2 regions of the Zhaonella formicivorans genome follow, and region 2 is predicted to be linked to the other one. Evidence: riboswitches for the same ligand, from Rfam matches in the RefSeq annotation. Region 2 holds a riboswitch; the other holds the start of a gene.
The links. Region 2 has a riboswitch for thiamine pyrophosphate ahead of thiT (energy-coupled thiamine transporter ThiT). Riboswitches for the same ligand answer to the same signal wherever they lie in the genome.
Positions count from the first base shown of each region.

Region 1: it holds a riboswitch for thiamine pyrophosphate, as region 2 does, so the genes downstream of both, thiW (energy coupling factor transporter S component ThiW) here and thiT (energy-coupled thiamine transporter ThiT) in region 2, are expected to answer to the same signal.

Region 1 is NZ_CP085524.1:471,078-474,731, forward strand. Features, by position in the region: gene speB (agmatinase) at 1-561, shown strand, start outside; tRNA gene EYS13_RS02340 (tRNA-Val) at 724-799, shown strand; tRNA gene EYS13_RS02345 (tRNA-Asp) at 803-878, shown strand; tRNA gene EYS13_RS02350 (tRNA-Phe) at 886-961, shown strand; tRNA gene EYS13_RS02355 (tRNA-Gly) at 1,003-1,077, shown strand; tRNA gene EYS13_RS02360 (tRNA-Cys) at 1,086-1,161, shown strand; tRNA gene EYS13_RS02365 (tRNA-Leu) at 1,172-1,261, shown strand; TPP riboswitch at 1,687-1,799, shown strand; gene thiW (energy coupling factor transporter S component ThiW) at 2,016-2,516, shown strand; gene thiD (bifunctional hydroxymethylpyrimidine kinase/phosphomethylpyrimidine kinase) at 2,518-3,318, shown strand; gene cytX (putative hydroxymethylpyrimidine transporter CytX) at 3,318-3,654, shown strand, end outside.
Region 2 is NZ_CP085524.1:1,944,181-1,947,834, reverse strand. Features, by position in the region: gene EYS13_RS09595 (DUF4914 family protein) at 1-1,388, shown strand, start outside; TPP riboswitch at 1,480-1,593, shown strand; gene thiT (energy-coupled thiamine transporter ThiT) at 1,642-2,172, shown strand; gene cooS (anaerobic carbon-monoxide dehydrogenase catalytic subunit) at 2,735-3,654, shown strand, end outside.

The DNA of each region.
Region 1 (3,654 bases), 1.5 Mb from region 2:
GAACACGGGAAGTTTCCTATTTTCCTGGGCGGAGAACATCTAATCTCATTGGCTGTTATTAAGGCTATGGTGAAAAAGTATCCTGATTTGGCAGTTTTACATTTTGATGCCCACGCTGATTTGCGCTGTGATTATATTGGTGAAGTGGAATCTCATGCTACTGTAATGAGGTATGCTTCGGAGCTGCTTGGCAAAAAGCAGCTTTACCAGTTTGGTATTCGTTCGGGAACCAGGGAAGAGTTTGAGTATGCGCGGGAGCACACCAACATGTTTATAGATGAACTGCTTGGTCCGCTGGAGCAGGTTGTGGAGAATTGGAAAGGCAGTCCAGTCTATATTTCCATCGATATTGACGTAGTTGATCCTGCATTTGCGCCGGGTACAGGCACTCCTGAGCCGGGAGGATGTACTGCCAAGGAAATTATTAAGGCTATTAATATTATGAGCAAGTTGCCGGTAGTGGGAATGGATATTGTAGAGGTTTTGCCTATGGTCGATCAGTCTCAGCGCACAGCCTTGCTTGCGGCAAAACTGGTACGGGAAGCTATCTTAGCGTTTTAAGGTCCCAGTTAAGGGTTAGTGTTTGACTTTTGTTTTTAGCCCATGCTATAATAGGAACTGTTCTGAACGGCAAAGTGCGTAGAATTACCGTAGAATTACGAATAAAAAATTATTGACAAGTTAGCCGGAATGAGATAAAATAAGTTCTGTTCCGGTAAACAAGGGCGATTAGCTCAGCTGGGAGAGCGCTTGCCTTACAAGCAAGATGTCGGCAGTTCGATCCTGTCATCGCCCACCATGAGGAGCCGTAGTGTAGCGGTTAACATGTCGGCCTGTCACGCCGAAGATCGCGGGTTCAATTCCCGTCGGCTCCGCCATAGTTTTGCCTCGGTAGCTCAGTTGGTAGAGCAGAGGACTGAAAATCCTCGTGTCGGCGGTTCGATTCCGCCCTGAGGCACCATTTAAAATACCAGGCAGGGATTTGGCCTTGCCTTTGCTGATGCGGGAATAGCTCAGTGGTAGAGCATCGCCTTGCCAAGGCGAGGGTCGCGAGTTCGAATCTCGTTTCCCGCTCCATTTTATGTGGCGACGTAGCCAAGTGGCTAAGGCGGAGGACTGCAAATCCTTTATTCCCCGGTTCAAATCCGGGCGTCGCCTCCAAATAAATATTGCCCGGGTGGCGGAACTGGCAGACGCACAGGACTTAAAATCCTGCGGGACCTCAAATCCCGTACCGGTTCGATTCCGGTCCCGGGCACCAGATATGTAAGGGATTCGTCGATTTACGAAATTGCACGAGTCCTTTTTTATATGGTTAATCCTGTCAGTGTAATACACAGGCAACACGAGCAGCCTCCAGCACCTGCAGTAACTTTTTTCCAAAGTTTTATCTTCATAGCTGCGCATAGATTGCCTCTTTTTTGCAACTTATAAAAAGACATGATCATACATCCATTGGTTATTTATTGAGGATTTTCTTCTAATTTTATATTAAGATTAACTTTTTATGACAGGAATTTTGGAAGAAATAGGAGAGGGTTCCGGATTTTATCACAGTTTTTGGAGTATTCGTCTTACTGCTGATGTTTGCAAAGCCAGGAGGTAAAGATGAGGATTACGCCTATGGAAAAATATTGAAGATTAAGTAGAGTTATGCTAGAATAATTTTAAAGAAAATTAAATATCTTTTAGCGCTAGGGGAGCTGGGTGAGGCCGGCTGAGATAAAGATCCGATGATATCTTAAACCCTTATACCTGATCTGGATAATGCCAGCGGAGGAAAGTCAGCTAGTGTATCTCATTTACGCATCTTCAGCACGAATCCTGAATCAGGGTTCGTGCTTTTGTTTCCCGTTCTAAACTCCACAAGCCTCCTGCTTATCTAAGTGGAAGACAACGGAAGTTTTGAACCCGATTGGTTTAACCAGCATAAGTGGGGGGAAAATACTTCCACTGATGAAGTTCACTGGCACCCCCTGCCTGCAGCGCTAAAGGTAAAGAGGAGGAGAAGTTGCATGAAAACCAAAAGCCTTACTTTATCTGCCATGCTTGTGGCTATCGGCACCTTGTCTGCCCACCTTATCTACATTCCTGTGGGAGCAGCTAAAGTTTTTCCCGTGCAGCATGCCATCAATGTCCTGTCAGCGGTACTCTTAGGGCCCTGGTATGCTGTTGCCAACGCTTTTGCCATTTCTCTTTTGAGGAATATACTGGGTACCGGCTCTTTGCTAGCTTTTCCAGGCAGCATGTTGGGGGCATTCTTGGCAGGGCTGCTCTTTCGAGGTACCCACAGCAATTTATGGGCCGCTCTGGGCGAAATATTTGGTACGGGTATTTTAGGAGCCCTTGCTGCGTACCCCATTGCTAAACTCTTACTGGGTAAGGATGTAGCCGCCTTCTTCTATGTAGCTCCCTTTTTAATGAGTACGGTAGGGGGAAGCATAATCGGCTACTTGGTCTTAAGTCTTTTTGAAAGAAACAAAGCATTAAAGGAGCTCACGAAGGGAGAGGTATAAGTTGAAAAAAGTGTTAACTATTGCGGGTTCTGATTCCAGCGGCGGTGCGGGGATTCAGGCTGATTTGAAAACTTTCTCCGCCCATGGTGTTTTTGGCATGAGCGTAATTACTGCAGTAACGGCGCAAAACACCCAAGGGGTGTGGGCTGTCCAGGATATAGAACCGGAGATCATTGGAAAGCAGATAACTGCGGTATTTGAGGATATTCAGGTAGATGCGGTTAAAATCGGCATGGTTTCACAAGAAAATGCCATTAAGACAATTGCCCATGGGCTGGTGAAGTTCGGGGCTAAGAACGTGGTGCTGGATCCGGTGATGATCTCTAAAAGCGGCTTTAATCTCTTGCAGCCGGAAGCTAAAGAAGCTTTAATTGCGGAACTGTTGCCATTAGCAGTCATTGCTACCCCTAATATTCACGAAGCCCAGGCTATTACAGGGATGGAGATTAGAAATATACAAGAAATGGAAGAAGCTGCTGAAGTGATTTTTCAAATGGGCCCTCGTAACGTATTGGTCAAGGGGGGGCATCTGGATGAAGAGGCCGTTGATGTGCTTTTTGACGGTAAAGAGATGCATCATTACAAATCCCATCGGATCCATACTAAAAATACCCATGGCACCGGTTGCACTTTATCCTCTGCTATTGCCTCTAACTTGGCACTGGGGTATTCCGTACCGGAGGCAGTAGAGAAGGCTAAACAATACATCACGATTGCTATTGAGCATTCTTTGGCTATTGGAAAAGGAGTTGGGCCCACGAATCATTTTTATATTTTATATAAGAAAGCAGGTGTGTTGTAATGAATATAGAGGGACAAGGCAGTTTGTCGGTGTTTAATTTCTTTTTGCTGTGGTTTGGTGCAGCCATCTCCATTGCGGAAATCATGACTGGGGGACTTTTAGCCCCTTTGGGGTTGAGCACTGGACTTTTGGTTATTCTCTTAGGACACGCAATCGGCGTTGGCATTTTGGCTCTGGGAGGGATAATTGGTGCCAATACAAAGGCCCCGGCTATCATGTCAACCAGGATATCCTTTGGGATATACGGCTCTTATCTCTTTTCCATTTTTAATATGTTACAGCTTATCGGCTGGACGGCGGTGATGATTATTTCCGGAGGTCGTTCCGTGAACATCA
Region 2 (3,654 bases):
GTATCCCTCCTGAATTCACCCCGAAAGCTATCGTCTGTGTGGCGCCGCCTTTCCGCCACACCCATTTCGACAATAAGCAGGTGGTGGTGCATAACAGGAGAGAAAACATCCATGAGCTTTTCTCCTATAATCTCTATCCGGGGCCAAGCGCCAAAAAAGGCATTTACGGCGTGCTGTTAAACATCGGGGAAACAGAAGGCTGGGTTACTCTGCATGGATCCACCGTTAAAGTTATCACTCCCTACGAAAATATTTTTACCATAATGCATGAAGGGGCCAGCGGCGGCGGTAAGAGCGAGATGCTCCAGCAGTTTCACCGGGAAGCCGACGGTAAGGTGCTGCTGGGAGAAAATATTGTGACCAGGGAAAGGCATTACCTGGAAATTTCAGACAGCTCTGAACTGCAGCCTGTGACCGATGACATGGCGTTATGTCCTCCAGGGCTGCAGGACGGCAAAAAGCGGCTGGTTGTAACCGATGCCGAAGCGGGCTGGTTTATCAGGGTTGACCATATTAAAAAGTACGGTACTGATCCCCAAATTGAGGAATTAACTATCCACCCGCCTGCTCCTTTGATCTTTTTAAATATTGACGCTGCACCGGGTTCGACCTGCTTGATCTGGGAGCACACCCTGGATGAACCGGGGAAACCCTGCCCAAACCCCAGGGTCATTGTTCCTAGGAGGTTTTTCCCGAACACTGTCAATGAACCGGTGGAAGTCAACATTCGCAGTTTCGGGGTAAGGACCCCGCCCAGCACCAGGGATAATCCGAACTACGGCATTATCGGCTTGTTCCATGTACTGCCGCCTAGCCTCGCCTGGCTGTGGAGGCTGGTTGCCCCCAGGGGACATTCCAACCCCAGCATTACTGATACAGAGGGCATGACCAGCGAAGGGGTAGGTTCTTACTGGCCTTTTGCCACCGGGAAAATGGTGGACCAGGCCAATCTCCTGCTGGAGCAAATTATGGATACACCAAGCACCAGGTACATTTTGATTCCCAACCAGTATATAGGTGTCTTTAGAGTGGGCTTTATGGCTGAATGGATGGCCAGGGAGTATATTGCCCGGCGCGGCAGTTCCAAATTCAGGAAAGAACAATTGACTCCCGCCAAATGCCCTCTCTTGGGATATGCTCTGGATTCGCTGAAGATTGACGGGACCTACCTGCCCAAAGTGTTCCTCCAGGTTGACCTGCAGCCGGAGGTAGGGGAGGAAGGTTACCAAGCCGGAGCCAAAATACTGACTGATTTCTTTAAGCGGGAATTGCAACATTTCCTGACATCTGAGTTGCATCCCGTTGGCCGGCAGATCATCGAAGCCTGCCTTTCCGATGCCAAGCTGGATGAGTACGTTAGCCTGATTCCCTGTGAATATGGGAATTAAGAATTAAGATTATTGATAACAAAGATAAACACGACAAAGATAAAAATATAATTGAAGAATACAAAGCTTTATGGTAAAATATGTCTAGAACTGCATAGGTGAGGGGTGCTGGATGAGTCCGGCTGAGAGGGAGTTCCTACTGATACTCACGACCCGTGAACCTGATCTGGGTAATGCCAGCGTAGGGAAACTATAGCTACTTACAATGCTGCATTATCCAGTGCAGCATTTTTTTATTTGTAGGAGGTATCTTATGGGGAAACTGTCGACTAAAGCGATGGTAGAGGCAGGAGTATTAATTGCTTTAGCTCAAATTTTGAGCTATGTAAAAATTTTCGAAGCCCCTTACGGGGGGTCTGTAACGGCAGGGAGCATGGTGCCGGTGATGATTTATGCCCTCAGGTGGGGACTCGGGCCTGGTTTGTTTGCCGGAGCGGTTTACGGGGCGCTCCAGTTTATCCTGGGACCAAAATATTCTTACCATATACTCTCAATTTTACTCGATTATGTGGTAGCATTCGGGCTCCTGGGGTTGGCCGGCTTGGCCAGAAAAAACTATGCCGGGGCTTTTGCCGGAGTAGTTTTGGCTGTTTTCGGCCGCTTCGTTTCCCATGTGCTTTCGGGGGTAATTATCTGGGCATCCTACGCTCCTCCCGGCATGAATCCTTGGGTTTATTCAATCCTGTATAACGGCGCTTACCTGTTGCCCGAATTGGTGATTTCTGTTGTGGTAGTGGGAGTGCTTTATAAGCCCTTGAAAAATTTTGTTGCTCAGCAGATGTAGCTTGTTATTACTTGTTTAGAAGTATGATTAGGAGAGGGGAGTTTACGGCTTCCCTCAGCTTGTAGACAAATGCAAAAATTGTAATCCATTGTGTGTAGCTGCGACATTATGACAAGCCTTAGAGCGCTCTGCGAAGAGTTTGACTGGAAGCGGACGAGCGGCACGGACGCCGCGAGAGCGGTGGAGCGATAGGAAGTCGCGTCACCGCGTGCCGCTGGAAGTCAAACGTAAAGAAGACTTGGCTTGTGCCAAGCGTGAGCGCGCCAGAATTTCTAGCATTATGTTTCATAATGCATAGAAATTCCAGTCCTTTAGGGCCGGCAGAAGTCTAGTCGCCCTTATGCGGTCGTGCATAAGGCTTGCATAGAGCCTGAGCAGGCCAGCGCTCTTGGCGATAGTCTTTGGAGCAGCGGTACAAGGGTTACAATTGTGCGAGGGCTAATAATACTTTGTCGACGGTCTGAGGGAAGCATACAGCTTCCCTCTTTTTTTGTCACCGATTCCAGCATTTTTTGCAGGCTAGTGGAAATACTAACCTCGAAAAAACTAGAGAGGTGATCTGATGAAATTTACCACGGAAAAAGTCAGTGTACATCCTTCCGTTCAGGAAATGTATGAGCGCTTGAAAGAGGACAAAATATCAAACACTTTTGACAGGTTCTCGCCCCAGGAAAAAATTCGCTGCAACTTTTGTGTTGCCGGGGTCAGCTGTCAACTGTGCACTAACGGCCCTTGCCGGATTTCTGATAAGGCCGAGGCGGTACTGGGGGTTTGCGGCATAGACCGTAACGCCATGGCAATGAGGGATATGCTCTTGCGCAATGTCATGGGTACATCTACTTATTCCTACCAGGCTTACGAAGCAATCAGGACTTTAAAGGCAACCGCCTTAGGACAGACCCCCTACAAAATCAAAGATACAGAAAAAATGTATCACTTTGCCAAACAGTTGGAACTGGACACTTCCGGTTCGGTGAATGACGTGGCAATAAGATTGGCGGATTTTCTGCATTGGGAACTGCACCGCGGCTATGATGAGCCCTCCAAAGTGATTGACGTATTTGCCCCGCGGCAAAGGGTTGAACTCTGGAGAAAGCTTGCCCTGTATCCATCAGGTCCCTTGCATGAGATTAAAGACACAGCGGCAAGCTGTCTTACCAATGTGGATGGCGATTATGTTTCTTTGGCCCGTAAAGCACTGCGCCTCGGAATTGCATGTATTTACGGGGCCCAACTGACCGGGCAGTGGGCCATTGACATCATTTTAGGATCTCCATATCCCCACGAAGTGCAGTACGACCTGGGTATTTTAGATCCCGATTATGTCAATGTGGTGTTTAACGGGCATGAACCATTCACCGGGGCAGCCCTGGTGATGAAAGCCCATGATCCTGAAATCCAGGAAGAAGCAAGGCAAGCCGGTGCTAAGGGACTGAGAGTTATTGGTTCTATTGAGAGCGGCCAGGAAATAGTGCAGCGTTT